Regions from separate parts of the Streptomyces globisporus C-1027 genome, predicted to be linked through region 4. Evidence: riboswitches for the same ligand, from Rfam matches in the RefSeq annotation. Region 4 holds a riboswitch; each other region holds the start of a gene.
What was found. Region 4 has a riboswitch for cyclic di-AMP ahead of WQO_RS32470 (transglycosylase SLT domain-containing protein). Riboswitches for the same ligand answer to the same signal wherever they lie in the genome.

Region 1: it holds a riboswitch for cyclic di-AMP, as region 4 does, so the genes downstream of both, WQO_RS30800 (LysM peptidoglycan-binding domain-containing M23 family metallopeptidase) here and WQO_RS32470 (transglycosylase SLT domain-containing protein) in region 4, are expected to answer to the same signal.
Region 2: it holds a riboswitch for cyclic di-AMP, as region 4 does, so the genes downstream of both, WQO_RS27075 (M23 family metallopeptidase) here and WQO_RS32470 (transglycosylase SLT domain-containing protein) in region 4, are expected to answer to the same signal.
Region 3: it holds a riboswitch for cyclic di-AMP, as region 4 does, so the genes downstream of both, WQO_RS16155 (M23 family metallopeptidase) here and WQO_RS32470 (transglycosylase SLT domain-containing protein) in region 4, are expected to answer to the same signal.

The regions. Positions count from the first base shown of each region.
Region 1 is NZ_CP013738.1:6,980,251-6,983,886, forward strand. It holds gene WQO_RS36490 (DUF6126 family protein) at 1-113, shown strand, start outside; gene WQO_RS30795 (tyrosine-protein phosphatase) at 148-960, opposite strand; cyclic di-AMP (ydaO/yuaA leader) riboswitch at 1,405-1,565, shown strand; gene WQO_RS30800 (LysM peptidoglycan-binding domain-containing M23 family metallopeptidase) at 1,569-2,528, shown strand; gene WQO_RS30805 (SGNH/GDSL hydrolase family protein) at 2,691-3,530, shown strand; gene WQO_RS30810 (STM4011 family radical SAM protein) at 3,552-3,636, opposite strand, start outside.
Region 2 is NZ_CP013738.1:6,135,460-6,139,095, forward strand. It holds gene WQO_RS27070 (M16 family metallopeptidase) at 1-1,238, shown strand, start outside; cyclic di-AMP (ydaO/yuaA leader) riboswitch at 1,482-1,648, shown strand; gene WQO_RS27075 (M23 family metallopeptidase) at 1,663-2,478, shown strand; gene WQO_RS27080 (GntR family transcriptional regulator) at 2,659-3,366, shown strand; gene WQO_RS27085 (HPr family phosphocarrier protein) at 3,551-3,636, opposite strand, start outside.
Region 3 is NZ_CP013738.1:3,732,326-3,735,961, forward strand. It holds gene WQO_RS16150 (aldo/keto reductase) at 1-287, opposite strand, end outside; gene WQO_RS16155 (M23 family metallopeptidase) at 528-1,559, opposite strand; cyclic di-AMP (ydaO/yuaA leader) riboswitch at 1,572-1,722, opposite strand; gene WQO_RS16160 (PP2C family protein-serine/threonine phosphatase) at 1,999-3,225, opposite strand; gene WQO_RS16165 (MerR family transcriptional regulator) at 3,368-3,636, opposite strand, start outside.
Region 4 is NZ_CP013738.1:7,347,633-7,351,268, reverse strand. It holds gene WQO_RS32475 (GMC oxidoreductase) at 1-1,342, opposite strand, end outside; gene WQO_RS32470 (transglycosylase SLT domain-containing protein) at 1,505-2,341, opposite strand; cyclic di-AMP (ydaO/yuaA leader) riboswitch at 2,345-2,503, opposite strand; gene WQO_RS32465 (FAD-dependent oxidoreductase) at 2,987-3,636, shown strand, end outside.

The sequences.
Region 1 (3,636 bases), 370 kb from region 4:
AGGAGAAGCGGATGCCGCGCGGCGTCATCATCCGGCTCTTCGCCTATCTGGTGGCGGGCCACCTCGTCGCGGCCTTCCTCTACCTGCTCTTCGTGGTGGCCGGGAGCAAGTGACGGACCACCACGGGGCGAGCGGTCGCCGGAGGGGTCAGCCCTCGTCGAGCAGCCGCTCGCGCAGCCGCTCCCGGGTCTCGGGGGAGATCTTCAGCCCCTCGGACAGATAGCGGTCCGTCGTTCCCCAGTTCTCCTCGATGGCCGTGAAGGCCGCCGCGAGATAGGCCGGCCGCGCCCCGAACAGCGGGTCCAGCAGTTCCAGCACCTCGGGCGACATGCCGGCCCCGGACGGGTCGGAGCGCTTCACCTTGTACCGGCGGTGGAGATCGTCGGACTTGAGGTAGTCCTCCTCGATCGCCTCGGGAACGACGCCGACCGCGAGCAGGGCGACCGCGATCGAGAGGCCGGCCCGGTCCTTGCCCGCCGCGCAGTGCATCAGCGCCGGGACGCTGTCCTCGGCCAGGGCGTGCAGCACCCGGCTGTGCTCGGCGGTGCGGTCCTCGATCGTCGCGCGGTACATCCGGATCATGCGGTCGACGCCCTTGCCGCCCGAGAGGACTGACCGCAGCTGCTCGATGTTCCCGCTGCCCACCAGCCGCCAGAACTCCGCGCCGTCGGCCGGGTCCGAGAGCGGAATGCTGACATTGCGGACACCGGTCAGCTCGATGTCGTACCCGTCGAGCTTGTGGTCGGCGGAGTGGCGGAAGTCGAAGACCGTGTGCAGTCCAAGGCCGTCGAGGAAGGCCGCGTCCTCGGCGGTGGCGTGCGCCAGATGGCCGCTGCGGTAGAGCCGGCCGAAGGCGGTGCGCCGCCCGTCCGCCGTGGGGAGCCCGCCCACATCGCGGAAGTTGCGGACTCCGGTCAGCACGGTCTCTGTCGGCGGGACCTGCGGCACCTGCTGCGTCACGGGGGCTCCTGGGATCTCGGGCGTCGGCGCGGCTCTCCGGCGAGGGCGCTCCCGTGACGATACGACATCGATTCGGCGGAAAATCATCACGGCCGCCTCCCCGGCGACGGGTACCGGGGAGGCCGGGCTGATGTGGCGTCAGGGGCTCCGTCCCCAGCATGTCCGTATTGGGGCATTTAGCAGAACGTGCCCCGCTAATGGGGGAGATGGGATTTCGGAGGTGAGCGGGATCATATCCGTGACGGTCCGTGGTGAGCGCGCCGTCGGACATTCCCGTTGTCCGTACGGAAATCCAAGATCCGTAATCCACGGAGTGTGACGGGAAATCCGGAGCGATATCGAATCGATGATTCCGCCGCGCAACCGATGGCTTGTTCCGCCCGTCCTGACCGGTTTACGGTCACCGTCAATCCGGACGGATCGCCTAATCCTGCCGCCGCCCGGAATTCGCACCCACCCACTCACGTGTGGCAGGAGCGGGGGAACCAGGTAAGCCGCCGACCCGGAGAGATCCGGACCGGCTAGGGGTGAAGTCGCCGCAATGCGACCGGGCATCTCCAGCCCGAACCCGACAGCTCACCTCGCAGGCGCCGGAGAGGAACTTCCCCATGCCCGCAAAGGGTAAGCACCGTCGTCCGAAGTCCGGCCCGATCTCCCGCGGCGTCCTCGCCGCAGGGGCCGGCGGCGCCGCACTCGCCCTCCCGCTCATCGGCGCCACCGCCGCGAACGCCGCCGGCCAGACCGCCCCGGCCGCCAAGCCGGCCGCCGCCTCGGTCGCCGCCGCGCACACCGCTCCGGCCGCCGCCCCCGCCGCGTCGAAGGCCGCCCCGAAGACGTACGCCGTCGTCGCCGGCGACTACCTGTCGAAGATCGCCGCCGAGCACCAGCTCAAGGGCGGGTGGGAGAAGCTCTACCAGGACAACCGCTCCACCGTCGGCGACAACCCCAGCCTGATCCACCCGGGCATGAAGCTGACCCTCGGCGCCAAGGGCTCCGCCCCGGCCGAGAAGTCCGCCGCTCCCAAGGCCGCCCCGAAGAAGGCCGAACCGGCCCCGAAGGCCGCGCCGAAGGAAGAGGCCCCGAAGGGCGACACCATCTCCGCCGACGACTCCGAGGGCTCCGGCGCCTCGGCGCAGACCGGCTCCTCCGAGGCCACCGGCTCCGGCTGGTCCGCCCCGCTGGCCAACGCCGACGTCACCACCCAGTACCGCGCTTCCGGTGCCAGCTGGTCCAGCGGCTACCACACCGGCTCGGACTTCCAGGCCGCCTCCGGCACCCCCGTCCTCGCCATCGGCCCGGGCACCGTCGTCTCGGCCGGCAACAGCGGCTCGTACGGCAACGAGGTCGTCATCAAGCACGAGGACGGCATGTACTCCCAGTACGCCCACCAGTCCTCGCTGAACGTCTCGGTCGGCCAGACCGTCACCGGCGGCCAGCAGATCGGCCTCTCCGGCTCCACCGGCAACTCCACCGGCCCGCACCTGCACTTCGAGGTCCGCACCGGCCCGAGCTACGGCTCGGACGTCGACCCGATCGCCTACCTGCGTCAGCACGGCGTCTCCGTCTGACCGAGCGGCGACGAGAAGTGTCCGAGGGGCGGTGCGCGGCGGCGCACCGCCCCTCGCTTTATTCCGGGTTTACCGAAAACTGACCGGGTGGTCTATCTCACCACCCGTCAACCCCGTATTACGGTCGCGTAGGTCACATCGGACGATGCAGGATACGTCCTTGTGGCAGTCGATTCGAGAAACAACCAGCAGCACACCATCGGGTCGTACGCGGCGATCGGCGACAGTTTCACCGAGGGCGTCGGCGACCCCGGCCCCGACGGGACCTTTGTCGGGTGGGCGGACCGCTTCGCGGTGCTTCTCGCCGACCGGCTCCCGGCCCCCGACCCGGTCGGCCCCGCGGACGCCCCGTACGAGGACTCCCCGCACGGGGACTTCCGCTACGCCAATCTCGCCGTACGAGGACGCCTCCTCGACCAGATCGTCGAAGAGCAGCTCCCGCGGGCCAAGGAACTGGCCCCCGACCTGGTCAGCTTCTGCGCGGGCGGCAACGACATCATCCGGCCCGGCGCCGACCCCGACGATCTCGCCGAGCGCTTCGAGCGGGCCGTCGCCGATCTGAGCAACGCCGTCGGCACGGTCATGGTCACCACCGGCTTCGACACCCGGGGCGTCCCGGTGCTGCGCCACATGCGCGGCAAGATCGCCACGTACAACGTCCATCTGCGGGCCATCGCCGACCGCTACCAGTGCCCCGTGCTGGACCTGTGGTCGCTGCGCTCCGTCCAGGACCGCCGCGCGTGGGACGCCGACCGGCTGCACCTGTCGCCCGAGGGACACACCCGCGTCGCGCTCCGCGCCGCCCAGGTCCTCGGCCACGAGGTGCCCGCCGACCCCGACCAGCCCTGGCCGCCGCAGGCCCAGCGCCGCCCCTTCGACGAGCGGCGCGACAACATCCAGTGGGCCCGCGAGTACCTGGTGCCCTGGATCGGCCGGCGGCTGCGCGGCGAGTCCTCCGGCGACCACGTCGAGGCCAAGCGCCCGGACCTGCTGCCGCTGTAGTAGGCCCGACAGGACTCCGGCTCAGGACTCCAGCAGGGGAAGCGCACGCCGGGACGGGTTCGGCACGACGAGCCCGTCCGGCGGCGTGCCTCGGTCGTAGGCGGCG
Region 2 (3,636 bases), 1.2 Mb from region 4:
AGATCTTCCTGGACGCACCGCTGGAGGCCGAGCCCGAGGGCCTCGACGGCGTGGCCACGATCATGTCGCGGGCGCTCTCCGAGGGCACCGACAAGCACAGCGCCGAGGAGTTCGCCGCCGAGCTGGAGCGCTGCGGCGCCACGCTCGACGCGCACGCCGACCACCCCGGCGTCCGGGTCTCCCTGGAGGTCCCGGCCTCCCGGCTGGCCAAGGCGCTCGGCCTGGTCGCCGAGGCGCTGCGGGCCCCCGCCTTCGCCGAGAGCGAGATCGAGCGCCTGGTGGGCAACCGCCTCGACGAGATCCCGCACGAGCACGCCAACCCGTCCCGGCGCGCGGCCAAGCAGCTCTCCAAGGAGCTGTTCCCGGCCACCGCCCGGATGTCCCGCCCGCGCCTGGGCACCGAGGAGACGGTCCGGCGGATCGACGCGGCCGCCGTGCGCGCCTTCTTCGACGCCCACATCCGCCCGTCCACCGCGACCGCCGTGATCGTCGGAGACCTGACCGACATCGACCTGGACGCGCTGCTGGCGGAGACCCTCGGCGACTGGTCGGGCAACACCGCCCAGGCCCGCCCGGTGCCGCCCATCACCGCGGACGACACCGGCCGCGTGGTCATCGTGGACCGCCCCGGCGCGGTCCAGACCCAGCTGCTGATCGGCCGCATCGGCGCCGACCGGCACGAGCGTGTGTGGCCCGCGCAGGTGCTCGGCACGTACTGCCTGGGCGGCACGCTCACCTCCCGGCTGGACCGGGTGCTGCGCGAGGAGAAGGGCTACACCTACGGCGTACGCGCCTTCGCCCAGGTGCTGCGCTCCTCCGGCCCCGACTCGGGCGGCGCCGCGATGCTCGCGATCAGCGGCTCGGTGGACACCGAGTCCACCGGACCGGCCCTGGACGACCTCTGGAAGGTCCTGCGGACGCTGGCCGCCGAGGGGCTGACCGACGCCGAGCGCGAGACGGCCGTGCAGAACCTGGTGGGCGTCGCCCCGCTGAAGTTCGAGACCGCCGCCTCCGTCGCGAGCACGCTGGCCGACCAGGTCGAGCAGCACCTCCCCGACGACTACCAGGCCCACCTCTACGCCCGGCTCGCCGAGACGGGCACCGTGGAGGCGACCGCCGCCGTGGTCAACGCCTTCCCGGTCGACAGGCTGGTCACGGTCCTCGTGGGAGACGCCTCGCGGATCGCCGAGCCGGTGAAGGCTCTCGGTATCGGAGAGGTGTCGGTCGTCACCGGCTGACACCGCCCGCGGAACCGGCCGCCACCGTGCGACCACCGCCGCGAACAGGACCCCGACGGAAGGAATTTCGTCGGGGTCCTGTGCTTTTGCCTGCTTGGTCTGCTTCGCACCCTTTTGGGGAGGTGGTTGCCTGTCTGCCCTGTGGGATGCGCGACAAATCTCCTTGTCCGTTTGGTGATGGGAAGTCGCCCCGCCTAGCGTCGGCCCGGCTGTCCGTCACCCGAATGCCGCAGCCGCGGCGCCGGGCAGTCATCGCCGAGTCCCCGTCAGGCGCGAGCCTGGGGAGCCGGGGACCCACGCAGTCCCTGGGGTGAATCGGAGGCCCGTGCCGCGAACCGGCGCGGGGATCCGTAGGAGACCTTCCTGCTCCGAACCCGTCAGCTAACCCGGTAGGCGAGAAGGAAGGAAAGGAACCAGCCCCTCCATGGCGTTCACCCGTGCCACCGGGAAGCACCGTGCCCCGAGCCGCCTCACGCGCCGGAGCGCCCAGGCCGCCGGCATCGCGGCCCTGGCCACCACCGGAGTCCTCGGCTCGCTGTCCTCCCCGGCCCTCGCGGCGGACTCCGAGGCCGCCAAGGTCGCCGACACCGGCCTCACCCAGGCCATCTCCCTCGACACCACCCTCGCCGAGCAGATCGACGCGCAGGCCCACGCCCAGCAGCGGCAGGCCGACGCGGTCGCGAAGGCGAAGGCCAAGGCGGCCGCAGAGGCCCGCGAGAAGGCCGCCAAGGCCAAGGCGAAGGCCGAGGCCGAGCGCAAGGCCGAGGCCCGCGCCAAAGAGGTCCGCGAGGAGAAGGCCCGCGCCGCCCGCGCCGCCGAGCGCGCCCGGCTGAACGCCTTCCACCTCCCGGTCGCCGGCTCCCACGTCACCACCGGCTACAACACCGGCGGCTCCCTCTGGTCCTCCGGCAGCCACTCCGGCGTGGACTTCCAGGCCGCCTCCGGCAGTTCCGTCGTCGCGGTCGGTTCCGGCACGGTCGTCGAGGCCGGCTGGGGCGGCGCGTACGGCAACAACATCGTGCTCCGGATGGCGGACGGCACCTACACCCAGTACGGCCACCTCTCCTCGATCGGCGTCTCCGTCGGCCAGAGCGTCTCCTCCGGCCAGCAGATCGGCCTCTCCGGCTCCACCGGCAACTCCACCGGCCCGCACCTGCACTTCGAGGCCCGCACCACCCCCGACTACGGCTCCGACATGGACCCCGTCGCCTACCTGCGCTCCCACGGTCTGAACGTCTGACCCCGCCCCGCGCGACCCACCGTCCGAAGGCCCCGGCACCCGCCGGGGCCTTCGGCAATTCCCGCGTGAAGATATCCGTGGATTCCGACCTGCCATCGGAAATTCCAGCGGATTGTCATAGAGTCACGGAACAGACGTCGGGCGGCCGCGTTTCGCGGGGATCAAGGCGGAGGTTCGGATATGCGCATTCCCGCGCATTCGGTATGCACGGCGATCCGTGACGACATCGTCTCCGGTGTCTACGAGCGCGGCAGCCGCCTCACCGAGGAGTTGCTGGCCCGCCGCTACGGGGTCTCCCGCGTCCCGGTCCGCGAGGCGCTGCGCACGCTGGAGTCCGAGGGGTTCGTGGTCACCCGCCGACACGCCGGCGCCTGTGTCGCCGAGCCCACCGTCCAGGAGGCCGCCGACCTCCTGGAGGTGCGGATGCTCCTGGAGCCGCTGGGCGCGGCCCGCGCAGCCCAGCGCCGTACCGAAGCCCACCTCAAGGTGCTGCGCGGTCTGGTCAGGCTGGGCCAGGAGCGGGCCCGCCGGGGCGAGGGCGAGGATCTGCGCTCGCTGGGCGGCTGGTTCCACGAGACCCTCGCCCAGGCCTCCGGCAGCCCCGGGCTCATCGCGCTGCTCACCCAGCTCCGGCACAAGATCGCCTGGATGTACGCGGTCGAGCAGCCGGCCCGCCCGGTCGAATCCTGGGCCGAGCGCGGCGCGATCGTCGACGCCGTGGCGCGCGGCGACGCGGAGCGGGCGAGGGCGCTGACCGCCCAGCACGCGGAACGCTCCACCGCCGAGCACCGGCTCCGCCGTGCGGATCTCCCGGGGCGCCGCGCCGCCCCCGTTCCCCCGGTGAGAAGTTCGCAACACGGCGTAAACACGGCGGGCGTCCGGCATTAACAGAAGCGCCGTATACAAAGAGAAGTAATTTCGGGGCGCCATTTCACGCTGCCCGCATTATCGAGGTGCGGATCTTCCCCGGGTCTTTCCCGATTCCCGGAAACGGAAGAGCCGTGGCCTGTGAAGGGATCACGGGTCACGGCTCTCGCGGGGGTCGCATCCGGACGGACCGGAGACGGAGGGGTCAGACGGTCTCCGGAAGCTCTTCCAGGCCCTCGGCGACCAGCTTCGCCAGCCGGTCCAGAGCGGCCTCGGCGTCGTCCGCGTCGG
Region 3 (3,636 bases), 3.6 Mb from region 4:
AAGTCGGGGTGGGCGCCGGCCTTGGTGGCGACGACGATGTCGGACCGGTTGGAGCGGGAGGCGAGCCACTTGCCGATGACGGTCTCCGACTCGCCGCCCCGGTTGCCCTCGACCCAGGCGGAGTAGGCGTCGGCGGTGTCGATGAAGTTGCCGCCGGCCGCGACGTACGCGTCCAGGACGGCGAAGGACTGTTCCTCGTCCGCCGTCCAGCCGAAGACGTTGCCGCCGAGGGCGAGGGGGAAGACCTGGAGGCCGGAGGTGCCGAGGGGGGTGTGCGCGGAAGTCATGTGAGAGTTCAACGGGCCGGTCGGAGGACGGTATTCCTGCCTCGGCCGTGCGGAAGGATGAATTCCGCCGCGTACGCCCATCATGATCCACGCACGGGCCTGTCGCCCCCTCCCCGTCCCCGTCCCCGGACAGACCGGCAGCCCTGACGTCGGGGGGTGTGCGTCAGGGCTGCCGGGGTTTCGGGACGGGCCGCCGGAGAAGGGCGGCCCGGGGCCGGCGGCGCGCGCCGGCCCGGGGGCTCAGACCGAGAGGCCCTTGCTGGTCAGCCAGGCCATCGGGTCCATCGCGGAGCCGCCCGCGGTGCGGACCTCCAGGTGGAGGTGGACGCCGGTCACGTTGCCGGTGGCACCCATGCGGCCGATGGTCTCGCCGGTGGTGACCTTCTGGCCGACCGAGACGTCGATCGAGGACTGGTGGGCGTACCAGATCTCCGTGCCGTCATCGAGCTGGAGCACCGTGCGGTAGCCGTACGAACCGGACCAGCCGGCCGACGTGATCGTGCCGCTGTGCACGGCCTTGAGCGGCGAACCGGCCGAACCGGCGAAGTCGAGGCCGGTGTGCTGGCCGGAGGACCACATCGCACCGGACTGACCGTAGGTCGAGCTGATCGTGTAGGAGGAGGCCGGCAGGGAGAAGCTGGCGGCGAGCTTGGCGAGACGCTCCTCCTCCGCCTTCTTCTTCGCCGCTTCCTCCGCCGCCTTCTTCTTCGCGGCGGCGTCGGCCTCGGCCTCGTCCTGCTGCTTCTTGGCCTCTTCCGCCGCCTTCTCGGCCGCGGCCTTCTCGGCTGCCGCCTTGGCCTCGGCGTCGGCGCTGGCCTGCTGCTGCTCGGCCTGCTGGAGGATCCGGGCGCGCAGCGCCTCGCCGGCGTCGGTGCCCTGCTCGGCCTCGGCGCTGGTGAGCCCGGCGGTGGTGAGCGGCGCGGCCGCGGCGACCGGGGCGGCCTCCGCTTCGTCGGACATGAAGGACCCGACGCCGGGAAGGGACTTGGCGTCGGGGAGGTTGTCCGCGATGGAATCGGGAAGAGAGATGGAGACGGGAGCCTTGTCCTGAGCGGTGGCCATGCCCCCCGCTCCGACGGCCGCTATGACGCCGACCCCGAGGACGGTGGAGCTACGGGCCAGACCACGCTGCTTGGCGACGCGGTGCCTGCCGCGCACGGGACGGATGGAGTCCTCGGTGGGATTCCACTCCCCCACGGACCGCTCGGCGCCACCGTAGCTGTCGGTGCTGAAGGGTGACGGGGCCTCAGGGGCAGGCTTGTTGGACGCCACGTGGGCGCACTCCTTTCCTTCCTTCTCGCCTACCGGGTTAGCTGACGGGTTCGGAGCAGGAAGGTCTCCTACGGGCCCCTCCGCCTCTCACGAGACGCAGGCGTCCGATTCACCCCATGTAGTGGGTCCCCGGTTCCCTTGCGGAATTCGGCGCTCGCGCGCGGCGCCGTCCCTGACGACGGCTGTGACGACCGCGCTGCGTTATCGAACGTTAATAGACACCCGGACCCGATTCCAAGCTGTTCCTGTTGATCATTAACGAACAGGGGTGGGAGGTACGGGGCACAAGCGGGCGGAATCGGGCGACTTGACCGGGGCTCAGCCACATGCCTTTTTCTGACGGTGTATCAAATGTTATGCGGAGCGGTGCGCTTCGATTACGCACCGTGTCATCGCTGCGAGTTGCGAGTTCAGCGCGCCGGCGGACAGCCGCGCCACGTCAGCGGGCCGCGTCCTCGTCGCCCCGGCCCACGATCTTCACCGTCGTCCGGCGCACGGGCTGCCCCTCCGCCGGCCGGCCGACCGCGATCAGCGCCATGTCGTCCGTGGCGTGCCCGCCGGTGTGCAGCCGTACGTCGTCGGTCAGCGCCGACAGCAGCTCCTCCGGCCCCGGGAAGATCCGGCCGCGCAGCCGGGCCGCCGGATCGTAGAAGACCCCGTTGGCGTCCCGGGCCTCGGACAGGCCGTCCGTGAAGGCGAGGAGCGTCGCCCCGGGAGGCATCACCCACTCGTCGGCGCGGTCCGGCCACACCCCGAGGTCCATCCCCAGCGGCAGCGCGGGCACCGAGGGCGCCAGCACCTCCAGGGCCCCGTCCGCGTGGAGCAGGATCGGCTCGGGGTGGCCGCGGTTGACCAGGCGGACCGTGGCCGCCCCGGGCGGGATCTCGGCCAGTACGGCGGTGATGAACCCCTCCATGGCGTCCAGCCCGTACTGCCGCGTCCCCTCCCGGGCCAGCGCCCGCTCCAGCCGCTGGGCCACGCCCTCCAGCGAACGCTCCTGTTCGGCGGCCTCCCGGAACGACCCGATGATCACCGCCACCGCCCCGACGGCGTCCAGCCCCTTGCCGCGGACGTCGCCGACCACGACGCGCACGCCGTACGGGGTGTCCGCGACGGCGTACAGGTCGCCGCCCACGAACTCGTCCGCCTGCGCCGCCTCGTACCGTGCGGCCACCTGGAGTCCGCCGATCCGCTCGGCGGGCGTCGGCAGCACGGCCCGCATGGCGGTCTCCGCGACGGCCCGGGCCGAGGCGAGCTGCTCGTTGCCGCGCCGCACGACGCCGTTGATGACGAGGGCCAGGACCGAGCCCGTGAGCACGGTGAGCATCTCGATGACCGGGACGACCTGCGTGGACGTCCCGTCGGAGATCCGCATCACGATGACGGAGATGACCGCGGCGATCCCGGTGCGGACGGTCCGGGACAGCGAGAAGAACGGGGCGGCGATCAGCGGGGCCGCGACGAAGAGGGGGACGGCGGTGAAGTTGGGCGGGGCGAGCGAGTCGAACAGCAGTCCGCCGATGATCAGCAGGGCGGGCAGCATCCGGATGAACCGCCCGGTGCCCCGTCCGCCGCCGGACGCCAGCTCCCCCTCCCGGGATCCGAGCACCGCACGGCCCACGGCGTCCATGCTCCCCGCCGCCCCGCTGCGCCGTCCCTCGGCCATCCCCACCTGTGCACTCCTGCCCGGTCCACCCACGGCTGCGGACGGTACCGCTCCCTGTCCAGGCTTCCCGGAGCCGCGCCGAGCGGCGACCGGGCATCGGCCGAATAGGGGGAAAAAGCGGTGGCGGCCCGGCCGGCCGTGGTCAGTCGGAGAGCCGATGCTGCGCGTAGACCGTCAGTGCGTCCCGTACGAAGGCGGCGGTGCCGTCCCCGTAGCGATCGTAGTTCTTTCCGAAGCGCGGATCGGCGACATACATCTCCCCGAGCCCGATCACGTACGAACGGCTGGGCTCCTTGGCCGAGGACAGCCAGGCGCAGTGCCGCCGCGCGAGCTCCTGCGCCTCGGGCCCGTCGACGGCGAGCCCGGCCTCCCTGGCCCGGCCCCAGTCGCGCGCGATGGCCTCGTGCTCGT
Region 4 (3,636 bases):
TCCACGCCGTCTGCCAGTCCAGTTCCGCCCTCCCCGCCGCCGCGTTCCAGGTGAACCGGGCGCGGTGGGGGTTCTTGGTGATGGAGAGGTAGAACGACGCCCATGTCTCGATGCCGGTGGGCAGGGGGGCGACCTCGGCGAACGCTCCCCCGGCGTCCCAGTTGTCGATGCCGCCGGTGGGGATGGACGACTGGACCTTCCCGGTCGGGTCCCAGAGGTGGTTGGCCCGGCCGCACATCACGTTGCCGTTGTCGCCCCAGCCCCTGCCGATCTCGTCGTTGAGGAGAGGCAGTGCGCCGGTGGCCTTCAGGCCGACGAGCAGTTTGCTGGTGCCGACGCTGCCCGCGGCGAAGAACACCTTGTCCGCGGTGACGGTCTTGGTGACGGTGGTCCGGCCGCCGGTGTCGAGCTGGTCGATGAGCACGGTGTAGCCGCCGCCGGGGGCCGGGGTGACGGTGGTGACCTTGTGGAGCGGGGAGATGGTGACCCGTCCGGTGGCTCTGATCCGGTCGATGTAGGTCTTCTGGAGCGATTTCTTGCCGTAGTTGTTGCCGTAGAGGATCTCGGCGTCCAGCGCTGACTTGGGTACGGTTCCGGCCGCCTCCTGCTTCATGTAGTCCCAGTCGTAGACGGCGGGCACGAAGAGGAACGGGAAGCCGGAGCGCTGGGCGTGTTTTCGGCCGACCCTGGCGTACTGGTAGCAGTCGACGCTGTCGAACCAGGCGGGGTCGATGGTGGTGACGCCCAACCCGCTGTTGGCGCGCGGGTAGTAGGTGCTGTACATCTCCGCGGCGTTCACCGTCGGGAGGATCGCGCCGAAGTTCTCCCGGCGCGGGGTGACGGCCATACCGCCGTTGACCAGGGATCCACCGCCGACGCCCCGGCCCTGGTAGACCGTGATGCCGCCGAACTCCTCGGCGTCGAGGATGCCGGTGTAGCGGTTGACGCTCTTGTCGATGGGGAAGCCGAGGAAGTTGCTCAGCGGCTGCTTGGTGCGGGTGCGCAGCCAGAAGGAGCGGTCGTCCGGCCTGGTGGTGTTGGCGAAGATCTTGCCGTCCGCGCCGGGGGTGTCCCAGGCCATGCCCATCTCGACCATGTGGACGTCCGTGCCCGCCTCGGCGAGCCGGAGGGCGGCCACGGAGCCGCCGTATCCGGTGCCGATGACCAGGACCGCCACATGGGCCCCGGACCCGATCGGCGCCGCAGCCGCACGGACGCCCGCCCACGCCCGTGGAGCGTTTCCGACGATCGCCGCGGCCCCCAGAAGAGAACCTGTTCCAGTGATGAATCTTCGACGCGAAACACCTTTGGCCCCGCTGTCCTGTATGGCAGTGTCGCTCATGTGACCTCTCTCACTTTCGGCAGAGTGCAACAGGTTCTACTGCCGTTCGCGTGGTAAGTCACGAGAAACTTGGGGGTAACTTCCCGGCGACACCCCGACAGCACGAAGGGGCCCCGGACCGTGCGGTCCGGGGCCCCTTCGTGCTGTCGGGTCGCGGGAGGATCAGTAGGCGCCGAAGACGTTGTCGATCGAGCCGTAGCGGTCCGCGGCGTAGTTGCACGCGGCCGTGATGTTGGCGACCGGGTCGTAGCTGTCGGTCGAGGTGCCGGGCACGTGGTAGGCCTGGAACGTCGGGTCGATGACCTGGAGCAGCCCCTTGGACGGGGTGCCCTTGACCGCGTTGGAGTCCCAGTTGTTGATGGCGGCCGGGTTGCCGGAGGACTCGCGCATGATGTTGCGGTGGATGCCCTCGTAGGTGCCGGGGATGCCCTGCTCGGCCATGATCGCCAGGGATTCCTTGATCCAGCCGTCGAGGTCGTTCGTGTAGGTGACGGCCTCCTTCGCGGCGGCCGGAGCAGCCTTTGCCACGGGGGCTGCTTCGATACGCTCCGAACGGTCCGCGCGGTCCGCCGAAGCACCGCGCGCGGCGGACGGGGAAGCCTTGGATGCCTTGCCGTCCGACGAGGCGGCGGACTTGGCCCCGATGACCAGCTTGATACCCGGGTGAATGAGGTCGGGATTCGATCCGATGATCTTCCGGTTGCCTTCGTACAGCTTCTCCCAGCCGCCGCTGACGGAATGCTCACGGGCGATCTTGGAAAGGGTTTCGCCGGCCACCACGGAATGCTTGGCGGGGGCGGCCTTCGCTGCGGAATTCGCCTGGGCGACCACCGCGGCGGGCGCCACGGCCTGCGGTGCGGCGGCAGGCGCGGGAGCGGCGAAGGCGCTGGTGGCACCGATCACCGGGAGAGCGAGGACGGCTCCACCGGTGGTCACGGCGGCAAGGCCGCGGCCGAGCGAGGTGGACTTGGGACGACGGTGCTTACCCTGTGCGGGCATGGGGGATTTCCTCTCCGGCGCCTGCGAGGTGAGCTGTCGGGTTCAGACGGGAGATGTCTGGCCGCATGGTCGTGCGACTTCACCCCAAGCCGTTCCGGTTACGGATCGGCGACTTACCTGGGTCCCCCGCTCCTGCCGTACGTGAGTGGGTTTCGGATTCCCGGACGGCGGCAGGATTCGGCGTTCCATCCGGATTGACGGTGACCGTAGGCGAGAAACATCGGACGGAACAAGCCCCGCATTCCGGATTCCCTATTCCGCGCATGATCGAATAACGGAATTCCCGGATCGGGCCGCGCCGTCGTGGCGTCAACTTTCCTCGCACAGAAGGGAACCGATACGTCCGCTTCGACGTCCGCCCTCGCGGACGTGACGCTCACCACTCCCTCGCGTAGGTGGCGAAATCACACCCCAGCAAATACCCCAGCAACCCATATAAGCCCTTTATTAACCAGGAGCCCCATAGGGGTCAAATCGACCATTTCGGAATAACGAAACCGACTAAACGGGCACTCCAGGCGGGGCCGGTCGAAGGGCCCGCGCGGCGATCGCTTACGGTGTGGGGTGGAGACTAGTAAGCCAACCCTTACCTCCGACGTACGCTGTACCTGCCCGCGTTCGCCCGCCCCGAAGGATCACCACGCCATGACACGCCCCGTCCGCGTCGCCATTGTCGGAGCCGGCCCCGCCGGTATCTACGCTGCGGACGCGCTGCTCAAATCCGAGGTCTGCCAGGACCCTGGGGTCTCCATCGACCTCTTCGAGCGCATGCCCGCACCCTTCGGCCTCATCCGCTACGGCGTGGCCCCCGACCACCCGCGGATCAAGGGGATCGTGAAGGCCCTGCACCAGGTGCTGGACAAGCCCCAGATCCGGCTCTTCGGGAACGTCAGCTACCCGCACGACATCGGCCTGGACGACCTGCGGTCGTTCTACGACGCGGTGATCTTCTCCACCGGCGCCGAGGCCGACCGCGCGCTCGACATCCCCGGCATCGAGCTGGACGGGTCCTACGGAGCGGCCGAGTTCGTCTCCTGGTACGACGGGCACCCCGAGGTCCCGCGCACCTGGCCGCTCACCGCGGAGAAGGTCGCCGTGCTCGGCGTCGGGAACGTGGCCCTGGACGTGGCCCGGGTCCTGGCCAAGACGGCCGACGAGCTGCTGCCCACCGAGATCCCGGACAACGTGTACCAGGGTCTCAAGCAGAACAAGGCGCTGGAGGTGCATGTGTTCGGGCGGCGTGGCCCGGCGCAGGCCAAGTTCAGCCCGATGGAACTGCGGGAGCTGGACCACTC